DNA from 2 places in the Pseudomonas sp. 210_17 TE3656 genome. Region 2 is predicted to be linked to the other one. Evidence: riboswitches for the same ligand, from Rfam matches in the RefSeq annotation. Region 2 holds a riboswitch; the other holds the start of a gene.

Region 1 (7,233 bases), 3.9 Mb from region 2:
GGCTTCATTATTGGTATCGGCGCGGCGATGATTGCCGGGTTGTTCCAGTTTGGCGGTGATCCTTATCCGTTACTGGCGATCGCAGCGGTATTCATGATCGGCCAGGCACTGGAAGGCATGGTCCTGACGCCATTGCTGGTCGGCGACCGCATCGGCCTGCATCCGGTGGCGGTGATTTTCGCCATTCTCGCCGGCGGTGAATTGTTCGGTTTCACCGGCGTTCTGCTGGCCCTGCCGGTGGCGGCGGTGATCATGGTGCTACTGCGTCACGTCCATGATCTCTATAAAGAGTCGGATATGTATGGCGGTGAGATCGACCCGGATCTCTAGCTTGATGGCAATGGGCTTGCAGTGATTCCCGGGTGTCAATGCAAGCCTTTGATTTTACTTGTGGTCCTCACTGATTGTGCGACCGGCGCCACGGGTATAGACTTTGCAGACTTTTCACAAAAGGCCCCTTGTGGTTCTTCGGAACTGCCCAGCCAGCATGAAACCGATCCAGTTGCCCTTGGGTGTGCGTCTGCGTGATGACGCCACCTTCATCAACTACTACCCGGGTGCCAACGCCGCCGCATTGGGCTACGTCGAGCGACTCTGCGAAGCCGACGCCGGCTGGACCGAAAGCCTGATCTATCTCTGGGGCAAGCAGGGCGTCGGGCGTACCCACCTGCTGCAAGCCGCCTGCCTGCGTTTCGAGCAATTGGGTGAACCTGCTGTTTACCTGCCGCTGGCGCAGCTGCTCGACCGTGGAGTCGAGTTGCTGGATAACCTCGAACAGTACGAACTGGTCTGCCTCGACGACCTGCATGTGATTGCCAGCAAGCCGGAGTGGGAAGAGGCCATGTTCCACCTGTTCAACCGCCTGCGTGACAGCGGCCGGCGCTTGTTGCTGGCAGCATCCAGTTCACCGCGGGAGCTGCCGATCAAGCTGGCAGACCTCAAGTCGCGCCTGACCCTGGCGCTGATCTTCCAGATGCGTGCGCTGTCTGACGAAGACAAGCTGCGCGCCTTGCAACTGCGCGCCTCGCGCCGCGGCCTGCAACTCTCCGACGAGGTCGGACACTTCATCCTCACCCGCGGCACGCGCAGCATGAGCGCCTTGTTCGACTTGCTCGAACGCCTCGATCAGGCTTCTTTGCAGGCTCAACGCAAGCTCACCATCCCGTTTTTGAAAGAAACTTTAGGCTGGTGAGGCAGGGGCTAGAGCCTCGGCACGTAAAAGTCACATTTTTTTCGATTGAATTTGCAAATCGATGCGATAGAAGGCATAGTTTCGACTTCTTTAAATCCAAGACACGGTCGTGCCCATGCTAAATCGCTTCGCACCCCTCGTGCCCCTCGCACTTGTGACCCTGCTTTTTGGCTGCGCAGCGCATAGCCCTGTTTCGCAGCAGCAGGTTCAACAACCGATTTCCGCTCAGGTTTTGAGCAAGTCCTCCACCTCGTCGGTGTTCGAGGAAGAGCTGGCCACCGAAGAAGAACTTCAGGATTTCGCCAGCAGCAAGCCTTACCAATTGCCAGCCCTGGCTGACAACATTCTCGAGCGCGGTATGTCGCTGATCGGTACCCGTTACCGTTTCGGTGGTACCTCCGAGAACACCGGCTTTGATTGCAGCGGTTTCATCGGTTACCTGTTCCGCGAAGAAGCCGGCCTCAACCTGCCGCGCTCCACCCGCGAAATGATCAACGTAAAAGCCCCGCTGGTTGCCCGTAACAACCTCAAGCCGGGTGATCTGCTGTTCTTCAGCACCAATGGTCGCGGTCGTGTCAGTCACGCAGGGATCTACCTGGGCGACGATCAGTTCATCCACTCCAGCAGCCGCCGCAGCGGTGGCGTGCGCATCGACAAACTCGGTGATCGCTATTGGAGCAAGACCTTTATCGAAGCCAAACGCGCATTGGCCATGGCACCGACCGCGACCACCATCTCGCGCAACTGATCATCGGCCTTGCGGTATCACGGCGACGTAGCTGAAAAGCTCGTCGCCGTGCGTGTTTACAGAAAGCGTCTAATCTAAATTCTCAACTATTTTCCGGCTCACCGCCGGACGGCTTCAGACAGGATGTTCTGACCATGGCGATGAAGGCGCGCTTCGCTCTACTTTCCCTGCTGGCACTGCTCGGTGCCTGCTCCAGCCATGCCCCGACCCCGCCCAAGGTGGTCGAGCCAGCCGTCATGGCGCCTCAGGTATATTTCTCTCCGGTTGCCGAAGATGTGCTGTTCCGTGCCTTGGGCCTGGTCGGTACGCCTTATCGCTGGGGCGGCAATACACCGGACTCGGGTTTTGATTGCAGTGGCTTGATCGGTTACGTCTATCGCGATGCCGCCGGTATCGCCCTGCCGCGCACCACCCGTGAAATGATTGGCGTGCGCGCGCCGACCATCGACCGTGGCGCCCTGCAGTCCGGGGACCTGGTGTTCTTTGCCACCAATGGCGGTTCGCAGGTCAGCCACGCCGGCATCTACGTCGGCGAAGGCCGTTTCGTGCATGCCCCGTCTGCGGGCGGAACCGTGCGTCTGGACTACCTGTCCAACAGCTACTGGAACAAAACCTATCTCAATGCCAAGCGGGTGCTGGCGCCGACCCACCTGGCGCGCAACCCCTGACCTTGCGAGGTAGGCGATGACGGCACAAACGCTCTACCTCGACGATGCTCTCTACCAATACCTGCAAGCGGTTTCTCTTCGCGAGACACCGTTGCTTGCGCGCTTGCGCACGGAAACCCAGGCGTTGCCCGAGGCGCGCTGGCAGGTGGCGCCGGAACAAGGGCAGTTGCTGGCGCTGCTGGTGCGCCTGATCGGCGCGCAGCGGGTGATCGAGGTCGGTACCTTCACCGGATACAGCGCACTGTGCATGGCCCAGGCCATGGAGCAGGGGCAGTTGTTGTGCTGCGATCTTGAAGGTAGTTACAACGCGATTGCCTGGCGCTATTGGCGGGAGGCCGGCGTGGCGGAACGTATCGAGATGCGCCTGGCGCCCGCCTTGCAAACGCTGGCGACATTGCCGTCAGGACGTTACGACCTGATGTTCATCGATGCCGACAAGGCCAACTACCCGCAGTATCTGGAAGAGGCCCTGCGCTTGCTGCGTACAGGTGGGCTGGTGTTGTTCGACAACACCCTGTGGAGCGGGCGGGTGCTGCAGACGCAGCCCGACAGTGAAGATACCCGGGCAATACAGGCGTTGAACCTGAGGCTCAAGGACGATCCGCGGGTGGATCTGTCGATGTTGCCCATAGGGGATGGCTTGACGCTTTGTCGTAAGCGTTGAGTTTACCAAGCTGATCGCGGGGCAAGCCCGCTCCCACAGGTTTGCTCGGTATTGTGGGAGCGGGCTTGCCCCGCGATTGATCATGCCTGCTTGAGCAGCAGCGCAACCCCCGGATGGTACTGACCGGCCTCGTTGTGCAGCTTGCGGTAGGCATAGGGGAAGTACCAGGCAATGGCACAGGCGGTGTGCTTTTGCAGGTCGTCGACCAGGTCCTGGAGTTCTTCGGGGCTGGCATGCTGTCCGGCTTTCCAGGGGCTGGCGAACAGCGCGGCGACTTTTAGCTGGCTGGGTGCAGCCACCTGGCGGGCGGCAAGCACAGTCTCTTGCAGCGCGTTGTTCAGGTCCAGGCGGGCGATGCGTGGCCAGCGCTGGCTGGCTTGCAGGTAGGCGGCTTCTTCGCGATTGGCGATGTACAGGTCGCAGTAACCTTCACGCTCACCTTCGTCACGCTGCTTCTTGCTCTGGTGATGTTGCAAGGTGATCAGCTCTGCTTGCCAGGCTGCGGCCGAGAGCACGCCGAGGTTCGCTTGGGCGCCGTGCCAGTAAGGGGCCTCGCCGTCGCCCAGGGTCTGGTTGCAGCGGTCGATGCATTCGACCCAGCGTTCCAGGGCCGGACGCAGGAATTCCAGGCGCGGGTTATTGATGATCAGGCCTTGCATGCCGCTCTCTCCTTTATCGTTGTAATCGAGACAGCCAAATTGTGGCTATTTGATATCACTGATATCAGGGTGGCACAAGATGACAAAGGCGCCATTGATCCAGGCCAGTGCTGCGCCTTTCATTGACGCTCCGGGTGCAACCCTCTAACCTTCGCGACTTGTTTCAGGTGCTCTGTGGGCTGTGGTCTGGCAGGGTGAAACAGGGAAGCCGGTGGGTGCGCAATTGCGTGCGAGTCCGGCGCTGCCCCCGCAACGGTAGGTGAGTCAAGGCCGCGCATGGCCACTGGGTGATCGCACCCGGGAAGGCGCGCGACCCCGGGTGTTGATGACCCCGCTCACAAGCCCGGAGACCGGCCTGTAACAGCCAACGGCATCACGGAGGGTGATGCGCGGTTTCTTCGGCCTGTGCCGCAGCCCTGCGCGTTTTTCCGTCTGCCTTATCCATTGATCTGTTGCCATCTCTTTGCCGCGAACGCTGTGCAGCCCTGTGCTGGCAGGCGCGTTGCAGGTTGGCTGACAGTGGTTTGCGGAGACTTCGATGACTGAATCCACCGAGCGTGACGAACGCCACCTGGCCCGTATGCAGCGCAAGAAGGCGGTAATCGACGAGCGTATTGCCAACGCCCCTAACGAATGCGGCCTGCTGCTGGTGCTCAGCGGTAACGGCAAGGGCAAGAGCAGCTCGGCCTTCGGCATGCTCGCCCGGGCCATGGGCCATGGTATGCAATGCGGCGTGGTGCAGTTCATCAAGGGCCGCAACAGCACTGGCGAAGAGCTGTTCTTCCGACGTTTCCCCGAACAGGTGCGCTATCACGTGATGGGCGAAGGCTTCACCTGGGAAACTCAGGACCGCCAGCGTGACATCGCCGCAGCCGAAGCGGCCTGGGCCGTTTCGCGCCAGTTGCTGCAGGATCCGACGATCACCTTCGTGGTGCTCGACGAGCTGAATATTGCCCTCAAGCATGGCTACCTTGACCTCGAACAGGTCCTCAGCGACCTGCAGGCGCGTCCGCCGATGCAGCACGTGATCGTCACCGGTCGTGGTGCCAAGGATGAAATGATCGAACTGGCCGACACCGTCACCGAGATGGGCATGGTCAAGCACGCTTTCCAGGCCGGTATCCGTGCCCAGAAGGGCGTTGAACTATGAGTGACACGCGCCACTGCCCGGCGGTGCTGATTGCCGCCCCGGCTTCAGGCCAGGGCAAGACTACGGTTACCGCTGCCCTGGCGCGGCTGCACCGCAACCTCGGGCGTAAGGTGCGGGTGTTCAAGTGCGGCCCGGACTTCCTTGACCCGATGATTCTCGAGCGGGCCAGCGGTGCGCCGGTGTACCAGTTGGACCTGTGGATGGTCGGTGAGCAGGAAAGCCGCCGGCTGCTGTGGGAAGCGGCGGGCGATGCCGATCTGATCCTGATCGAAGGGGTCATGGGCCTGTTCGACGGTACGCCGTCGAGCGCCGACCTTGCCCGCCATTTCAATGTGCCGGTGCTGGCGGTGATCGACGGTACGGCGATGGCTCAGACTTTCGGCGCCCTGGCCCTGGGGTTGGCGCGCTATCAGCCCGACCTGCCGTTTGCCGGGGTGCTGGCCAACCGTGTCGGCACTTTGCGTCACGCCCAGTTGCTTGAAGGCAGCCTTACCGAAGGACTGCGCTGGTACGGCGGCCTGTCGCGGGAAACCGGGATTGAATTGCCGAGCCGCCATCTGGGCCTGGTCCAGGCCAGTGAGCTCAATGATCTGGATGTTCGCCTGGACGCCGCAGCCGCAGCCCTCGGCGCCAGTTGTGAGTCGTCCCTGCCGCCGGCGGTGGCGTTCGCGGCGCCGACTGTCGAGGTCATCGAGCCCTTGTTCGATGGCGTGACCATCGCCGTGGCGCGGGATGAGGCCTTTGCCTTCACTTATGGCGCCAACCTTGACCTGCTGCGGGCCATGGGCGCTGAGCTGAAGTTCTTTTCGCCACTGCATGACCGCACGCTACCGCAGGCAGACAGCCTCTACCTGCCGGGTGGCTATCCGGAACTGCATCACCAGGCATTGGCTGCCAACACCGCGATGCTCACCGCGATCCGCAGCCATCATCAGGCAGGCAAGCCTGTGCTGGCCGAATGTGGCGGCATGCTCTACCTGCTTGAGGCCTTGACCGATGTTGCGGGTGAGCGGGCCGAGTTGCTGGGTTTGCTGGAAGGCGAAGCGGTGATGCAGAAGCGCCTCGCAGCGCTGGCCCTGCAGGCGGTGGAGCTGCCGGAAGGCACCTTGCGCGGCCATACCTATCACCACTCGCTGACCACTACCTCGCTCGAGCCGATTGCCCGTGGCCACAGCCCCAATGGCGGCCGTGGCGCCGAAGCGGTCTATCGCTGTGGCCGGCTGACGGCGTCCTACGTGCATTTCTACTTTGCCTCCAACCCGCACGCGGCGGCGGCGCTGTTGGCACCATGAACGACCAGGCTTTCACAGACGCCGAGCGCGCTGCGGTTTACCGGGCCATCGGCGAGCGCCGTGACATGCGGCACTTCATCAAGGGCGAAGTAGCGCCAGAGCTGCTTGCGCGTCTGCTCGAAGCGGCGCATCAGGCGCCCAGCGTCGGCCTGATGCAGCCATGGCGCTTTATCCGCATCACCGACCGCGACCTGCGCCAGCGTATCCAGGGCCTGGTGGAAGCCGAGCGAGTGCGCACCGCTGAGGCACTGGGTGAGCGCTCCGATGAATTCATGAAGCTCAAGGTCGAAGGCATCAGCGATTGCGCCGAAGTGCTGGTGGCGGCGTTGATGGATGACCGCGACAAGCACATTTTCGGCCGTCGCACCTTGCCGGAGATGGACCTCGCCTCGTTGTCATGCGCGATCCAGAACCTCTGGCTGGCAGCGCGTGCCGAAGGCCTGGGCATGGGCTGGGTATCGCTGTTCGAGCCCCTGGCGCTGGCGCAGTTGCTGGGGATGCCGGCCGGTGCCAAGCCGCTGGCGATTCTTTGCCTGGGCCCGGTCCAGGCGTTCTATCCCGCGCCGATGCTGGTCCTCGAAGGCTGGGCCACGGCGCGGCCCTTGAGCGACATGCTGTATGAAAACCAGTGGGGAGAGTCTTGATGAGTGTGGCGTTGCTGACCGTTGCCGGGGTGGCGCTGGATGCGTTGTTGGGTGAGCCCCAGCGTCGTCATCCGCTGGTTGCCTTTGGTCGCCTGGCCGGGCGCCTGGAGCAGCGTTTCAACGCCGCTGGCCGTGGTTGGCGCAGCCATGGCGTGACCGCCTGGTTCCTGGCGGTGATTCCCCTGACCCTGTTGGCCACCTTGCTGTCCTGGCTGC
Region 2 (7,233 bases):
GCACGCCCCAACGCTCGTTCGGAATCGTCACGCCCTTTGCCCGCGCAGACAGGACCTACGACGGTGTGCATCAGGTCGATCGCATCCGCGACCTTCCGGGTTTCCAGCGCTGGTATGCCTATGTCAGACCGGGTGAGCGTATCGGGCCGGTCAGCAACGGTTTTCAGAATTACCTGTACATTGAATTCCGCCAACCTGATACCGCCAGCCTGCGCGCGTCCCTGCTGGCTGTTGCCGACGTCGACGTGTACGCCGAAAGCCCCGGAGATGCGCAGGCCAAGCACATTCTGCTGATCGGTGGACGGGATTCGGGGCTGGATTGGGATACAGCGCAGCGCTTTCGCTTCACCCTCGTACAACAACCCGATCAGTTGTCAGACTACCAGCGTCAACACGCGTCCCTGGTACTGACCGACGACATCGCCAATCTAGCCGCTTACAGCGAAACGATCATGCGGCTTCATCGGCAACGGCCGTTCGATGCCGTGCTGTCATTTTCGGAACAGGGTCTGATGCCTGCCTCACAGCTGGGAGAGCGGCTGGGTATTGCGCACAACAGCCTGCACAGTGTCGAGGTCAGCCGCGACAAACTACTGTTCCGTCAACTGTTGCAAGGCAGTCGCTACGAGTTGCCCTGCGCCGCCATCGACAGTGCCGATGATGCCCGCGTCTTTCTAGCCCGCCACGGCCCGGCCATTGTCAAACCCGTCAACGGCTCGGGCAGTCAAGGCGTCTACGCAATCAGCAAGCCGGAGGATACCGACGACCTGCCTCTGCAGGGGCGCAACCTGATCGAAGCGTTCGCCAGCGGCGATGAATATAGCGTTGAGTCTCTGAGCCTGAACGGCCAGCACCGGATTCTCGGCATCACCCGCAAGCACACCAGTGGTACTCCGGGTTACGTCGAAACCGGACATGATTTCCCCGCCGAACTCGACGACGCCAGCCGTTCGCGGATCGAAGATGCGGTGCTGTGGTTGCTTGACCGCATGGATAACCACTGGGGCCCGGCGCACACCGAGATCAAGATCGACGGTCAACGCCTGCACTTCATCGAAACCCAGACCCGTTTCGGCGGCGACCAGATTTGGGAAATGGTCTGGAGAACCACGGGCGTGCATCTTGCTGCTACCACCATCGCGGCAATGACCGGCGTTCCATCGCCCGTGCCCGAACGCCAATACGTGCAAATGGCGATCCGCTACATCGAAGCGGATGACGCAACCGACCCGCAACACCTGCACGCGCACTTGCTGCGACACCCGTTTGCACTGCGCGCGTCGCTCCATCACGACAAGTTTGGGCAGCCCATCCACCGCTCTTGCGACCGTCACGGTTATGTATTGCTGGCCTGTGGCGCCGATGACAACCGAAAAGCCTTCAACGCTGCCATCTCCCACCCATTGCTCAACACCCAAGGACAGGCGCAATGACCACGAAAGAGACCCTGTATCACATCGATGGCCCGATCAGTGCGGATTTCCCGCAGATCTCCTTTTCCACAAATGTATACGACAACCCCGCGGACATTCTTGGCTCGATCACCGACTTGGCCAGGCACTTCAAGGCGGTCGAATTCGAAATCGGTGAAGACGCCGAAACGGTGTTCTGGTCCTTGAGCAACGATGAACGACAGACGCTGGCCCGGCAGATCCGTCAGTTTACCGAGCAAAATGAGATCACCCTGACGGTTCATGCCGGTTGGTGGGGGCGTCAGTACAACCTCTGCGCCAGTAATCTGGATGAGCGTGCACAAGCAGTGGACTGCTTGAGCGCGGCGATGGACTTTTCCCGTCAAGCCGGCGCGACCAGCGTCACATTTCATCCCGGCTACAAGGACCATCTGTGCAACGACGTGCTGATGACGAACCTGATCGAGGCCATCAAGCAGGTCACGGCGCTTTGTGACACAGGGGATATCGCGCTGTGTCTGGAAAACATGGGGGGCCAGCGTCCGAAGTTTCCGGTGTTCACCGTCGAAGAGCATGTGTACTTCCATCAGCAGACCGGCTGCTACGTGACCATCGATGTAACCCATTTATGTTCCTTGCTGCCTTATGGACAGAGCCTGTTTGAGGCCATCGCGACACTGGCGCCGGTCACCCGACACCTGCACATTGCCGACCTCAACGACACCCACCACCAGCACTTGCCGATTGGCGAAGGCAATTTGCCCTTGAGCGATGTATTGAACCGCTTCGCGCTCAACGGCTATCGCGGTGTGGCAGTGGTGGAAGAGTTCATTCCGCGCTTCTCAACCGCGTACTACCTGGAAAAAGCCTTGGCCTACCAAGCTGGCATGCAACATCTGCGCGCCAGCGCTCAGCAAAACATCCATGCCGGTTGAGCCTGCACGACTCGAACGTGCGCCACACAGCGAGATTGCGTCTGGCATCCGCGATGCGTTGCCGTTCGTGTTCTCGCTATTGCTGACGTTCACCCTGATCGGCATGCTCGGGCGGCGCCATGGCCTGGATCTACCGGCGATGGTGGTGTTCAGCGGCACGGTGATGGCCTCGCCGCTGCAGCTCACTTTGCTGGAGACACCCGCGCATCTGTTGAACGCGTTTGGCGTTTTGGTATCGGCGCTGAGCATCAATCTGCGGTTTCTGATCTTCACCCTGAGCCTGAAGTCCAGCCTCAAAGGTGCAAAAGCAGCGTTCATTCCGGCACTGGCGGTGATGGCCAATGCGGCCTTCACCCTCATGTCGATACGCAAGGAACAGCAGCCGATCAGCCGCCCCTACGCGAACACTGTGTGCTTCACGCTGTACGCCGCCGCGCTACTTGGCACCATGGCCGGTTATTGCTTCGCCAGTCTGGCCGACAGTGCGCTGATGGATGATGTCAGCGTAGTGATCGCGATCTTCATCAGCGCCTCGCTGGGCAAGATGACCCGCGAGCGCCACAGCTTCCACGCCCAATGGATCGCCGCGCTGGCCACTGCCGCGAGTCTGCTGTGGTTGGGGCAGATCAGTCTGATGCTGGTCCTCGCCGTTACCGTGGTGACGAGTTATGCCTATGACCGAACCTAGTACGTTCTGGCTGTATGTGCTGATCTGCGCGCTGGTATCGGCCATCTGCCGGCTGTTGCCGCTGGCGGTGAAAGTCGAGCGGCTGCCCAGCGGCGTTCGCGCTTTCATCGACCGCCTCGGCAAGTACACCTCGGTTGCGATGCTGATCAGTCTGCTGGCGGGATCACTTTATCCGCTGACCAGTCAGCAGACCCCGTCGACGCTGTGGATCTGGCCTGTGGCCCTGGCCTGGCTGCTGAGCCGCACGCGGCTCAAGTCCTACTACGCCTTTCTTGTCGCGCTGGGCGTGTACGTTCTGCTAGCAATGCGTTAGTCGTCGATTGACTCAAGTCCTGCGCCCATGCTCTCCTACACAGATTGTTACGGGTGCCCTTCACAGGGTGAAACGGGAAGCCGGTGAACCATGTGCTTTACTCTAAAGCCATGTCAGTCCGGTGCTGCCCCCGCAACGGTAAGCGAGTGAAGCGTCAGATCCACTGTGCCAGTGCGGCATGGGAAGGTGATGCTTGCAGGTCGGTTAATGCCAACCCCTCGCGAGCCCGGAGACCGGCCCGCAACTTACAGTGCGCGAATACGCTGCTGAACCTGACAAACCCGCGGTGGGCGGGCGCTGTTGCAACCCCTGGGCGAGTTCCGTGCAGGGGTTTCTTGCGCTTGCCTGTTGCCGAACAACACCAAGAGGAAAGCGCCATGCCTATCAGTACCGCCAGTCACTCCGCCGTTACCCCGTCAAGCCTCAGTCAGCGCCTGCTGGTTGCCGTCGGTGCCTCGCTGCTGGGCCTGTGCCTGGTCTACTTCGCCGGCTTCTCGCATATCGAAGCGGTGCACAACGCCGCCCACGATACCCGCCACAGCGCCGCCTTCCCTTGCCACTGAGTGCCCTGCGATGATCAAGCGTATTGCCAGTACCGCAGGGTTTGCCGGCCTGCTGGCCGCCTTGCTGTTGACCCTGCTGCAAAGCTTCTGGGTCGCGCCGCTGATTCTCCAGGCGGAAACCTATGAAAGCGCAGCGCCTGCGGTTGAAGCGCATGAACACGCCCCTGGTGTGGCTGCCGATCACCACCACGACAGCGAAGCCTGGGCGCCGGAAGACGGCTGGCAGCGTGTGCTGTCGACCACGGGCGGTAACCTGGTGGTCGCCGTCGGCTTTGCTCTGATCCTGGCTGCGCTGTATACCCTGCGCGCGCCAAACAGCGTGGTCAGTGGCGCACTGTGGGGCCTGGGTGGCTTTGCCGTGTTCTGCCTGGCGCCTACTCTGGGCCTGCCACCAGAACTGCCTGGCACTGCCGCAGCCGATCTGGCCCAGCGCCAGGCCTGGTGGGTAGGTACCGCAGCAGCCACCGCCGTCGGGCTTGGCTTGATCGTGTTCGCCCACAACTGGCTGCTTAAAGCGCTGGGCGTGGTACTGCTGGTGGTGCCTCATGTGATTGGCGCACCGCAGCCTGAAGTGCACGAAATGCTTGCCCCAGAGGCTCTGGAAGCCGAATTCAAGATCGCTTCCCTGCTGACCAACGCCGCGTTCTGGCTGGCCCTGGGCCTGATCAGTGCCTGGCTGTTCCGTCGCCCGAACCAGGCCTGACATGCACCTGTTCGTCGGCCTGGGTTGCCGACGGGGTTGCCCCGCCGACACCCTGATCCACCTACTGGAACAGACCCTCAAGGCCCACGACCTGCCGCTGAGCGCAGTCGCGGGCCTTGCCAGTATCGACCTCAAGCACGACGAACCCGGGCTGCAACTACTGGCCCGGCGGCTGAAGGTGCCTCTGCTATTCTTCAGCACCACACAACTGGCCGCCTACGAGCCGCGCCTGAGCCATCGCTCGGCCGTCGCCTACCAGCACAGCGGTTGCTATGGCGTCGCCGAAAGCGCGGCGCTGGCGCTGGCCGAGCACCTCGCAGGCCCGGCAAAGTTGCGCGTTACCCGTACCCTGCTGGCCGACGCCAGCCTGGCATTGGCTACAACCACAGGCTTTGGCGAATAATCCGCGCTTTCTCTTCAAGGACTCCGCATGACCGTCTATTTCATCGGTGCCGGCCCCGGCGATCCCGAGCTGATCACCGTCAAGGGCCAGCGTCTGATCCATCGCTGCCCGGTAATCATCTATGCCGGCTCCCTGGTACCGGCGGCGGTGCTCGAAGGGCATCGTGCCGAGACAGTCATCAACAGTGCCGAGCTGCATCTGGCCGAGATCATCGAGGCGATCAGGCAGGCGCACGACCGGGGCCAGGATGTGGCCCGGGTCCACAGCGGCGATCCCAGCCTGTACGGCGCCATCGGTGAACAGATCCGCTACCTGCGCGAACTGGGCATTCCCTACGAGATCATCCCGGGCGTTACCGCCGTGGCCGCCAGCGCCGCCCTGCTCGGCTGCGAACTGACGCTGCCGGACATCGCCCAGACCGTGATTCTCACCCGCTACGGCGACAAATCGCCGATGCCCGCAGGTGAACAACTGGTCGACCTGGCCCGCCATCGCAGCACCCTGGCGATTCACCTGGGGGTCAAGCATCTGGAGAAGATCGTCGAGGAACTGCGCCCGCATTACGGCGGGGATTGCCCGATTGCGGTGGTCCATCGCGCTACCTGGCCGGACCAGGACTGGGTGCTCGATACCCTTGATGGTATTGTCCAGCAGGTACAGGCCAAGGGTTTTCGCCGTACCGCACTGATCCTGGTCGGCCGGGTACTGGCCAGTGACAGCTTTTCCGAGTCGGCGCTGTACCGCGCCAGCCATGCCCATCTCTATCGCCCCTGACAGAGGACCTGACCATGCTCGAATTGCGCCCCAACTGTGAATGCTGCGGCGGTGACCTGCCCGGCGACAGCCAGGATGCACTGATCTGCTCGTTCGAATGCACGTTTTGCAAGGACTGCAATGAGCGTCAGCTCAAGGGCCAGTGCCCCAACTGTGGTGGTGAGCTGGTGAAGCGACCGCCACGGGCGGCAGCGAAGCTGGCGAAGTATCCGGCGTCGAGCAAACGGATCGTCAAGGAACAAGGCTGCCCAACGCACTAGGCTGGCTGTATTTGGCAAGGCTTGCGCCTTGCATCGCTGGCAATGCCAGCTCCCACAGGATCGGTGTGCACCAGGACGTTGTGGGAGCCGGCCTTGCCGGCGATGGGGTGCAACGCAGGTCTCATGGGGTTTGATACTGGCTCAGGTACTTGTCCAGGGTCGCCTTGTCACCGCTATCGTCGCCCGCCACTTGCCACAAGCGCCGCTCGATACCTTGGGCCAGCAGATGTCCCACCGCCGATTCGATGGCCGACAGCACACACAGCTGCGCCGGTTCGTTGGTGGTGTAGCCGACCTCGGCTTCGAGCAGTTTCTTGAACTCGATGAACTTGAACACCCCGGCACTGCGGCCGACCGAGTAGATGGTCTTGCTGGTCATGACGTTGGCCAGCACCTGACCGCTGCGCACATCCACGGCCCGCAGGTTGACCGACACCTGATCGACCCGGTACTCGCGGGAGATATCGATACCCAGGTAGCGCGCGCCCTCGCCGCCACTGCGCACGTTGGTGTCGTAGGCGATGATGCCGCCTTCAAGCATCAGGTTGGCCGCCTGCAGCGGTGGCAGTTCGCCCTGGATGTTCACCGGCGTGTCCGGCTTTTTCTGCGACGCACGGATGATCTTGCGCTCAGTCAGCAGGTTCTGCAGCCCTTCGCGCTCCAGCACCACAAACCAGCCACTGGCCTGCAGGGCGTCCATCAGCATGCTCGCCGCACCCTGGGTGACGCTGGTCGAGAACGAGCTGGCCGGAGTTGGCTTGTATTGCCCGGTCTGGTCGCGGAAACCATACACCACCGCCATCAGCCGGCCTTTGGGCCGCGGCATGTTGAGCAGGTCGTAGTAGGTCGAAGCCCGCGGGGTCAGCGTCGGGCTTTCGCCGTCCTGCTCGGCCGGCATCGGTTTGCGCAGGTTGCAGCCTTGCAGGACGGCGAAGATCAGCAGTGCGGTCAGAATTCGTTTCATGATTGTCACTCCCCATTACCCGCCCCTTCAAGGGTTCAGGCCGTTCACCAGAACTTCTGAAATTTCGCCTGTTGCACGGTCGGTGATCTCGATGGTCAAAGCCCCGGAATCATCGAGCACGTTGATAATGAAGGCGTCTGTCTGCAGGCTGCCGGTGGTGCCGTTATTGATGTTGTTGAGCAATTGCGACAGCAGCCGCGACTCGAGCTGGCTGGTGA

Evidence for each region. A riboswitch is a leader RNA that binds a small molecule or an ion and turns the genes downstream of it on or off. The one in region 2 is predicted to bind cobalamin.
Region 1: another riboswitch for cobalamin. It lies ahead of cobO (cob(I)yrinic acid a,c-diamide adenosyltransferase); the one in region 2 lies ahead of ACVI9W_RS00495 (CbtB domain-containing protein).

Annotation. Positions count from the first base shown of each region.
Region 1 is NZ_JBTRBC010000001.1:3,973,863-3,981,095, forward strand. It holds gene ACVI9W_RS18645 (AI-2E family transporter) at 1-330, shown strand, start outside; gene hda (DnaA regulatory inactivator Hda) at 488-1,192, shown strand; gene ACVI9W_RS18655 (C40 family peptidase) at 1,308-1,940, shown strand; gene ACVI9W_RS18660 (C40 family peptidase) at 2,075-2,608, shown strand; gene ACVI9W_RS18665 (O-methyltransferase) at 2,625-3,272, shown strand; gene ACVI9W_RS18670 (hypothetical protein) at 3,353-3,931, opposite strand; cobalamin riboswitch at 4,080-4,304, shown strand; gene cobO (cob(I)yrinic acid a,c-diamide adenosyltransferase) at 4,470-5,081, shown strand; gene ACVI9W_RS18680 (cobyrinate a,c-diamide synthase) at 5,078-6,373, shown strand; gene bluB (5,6-dimethylbenzimidazole synthase) at 6,370-7,017, shown strand; gene cbiB (adenosylcobinamide-phosphate synthase CbiB) at 7,017-7,233, shown strand, end outside.
Region 2 is NZ_JBTRBC010000001.1:90,246-97,478, forward strand. It holds gene ACVI9W_RS00475 (ATP-grasp domain-containing protein) at 1-1,433, shown strand, start outside; gene ACVI9W_RS00480 (sugar phosphate isomerase/epimerase family protein) at 1,430-2,347, shown strand; gene ACVI9W_RS00485 (AzlC family ABC transporter permease) at 2,337-3,035, shown strand; gene ACVI9W_RS00490 (AzlD domain-containing protein) at 3,022-3,348, shown strand; cobalamin riboswitch at 3,383-3,604, shown strand; gene ACVI9W_RS00495 (CbtB domain-containing protein) at 3,726-3,911, shown strand; gene ACVI9W_RS00500 (CbtA family protein) at 3,922-4,614, shown strand; gene ACVI9W_RS00505 (cobalamin biosynthesis protein) at 4,616-5,017, shown strand; gene cobM (precorrin-4 C(11)-methyltransferase) at 5,045-5,791, shown strand; gene ACVI9W_RS00515 (DUF1272 domain-containing protein) at 5,806-6,051, shown strand; gene ACVI9W_RS00520 (CsgG/HfaB family protein) at 6,173-7,015, opposite strand; gene ACVI9W_RS00525 (curli assembly protein CsgF) at 7,043-7,233, opposite strand, start outside.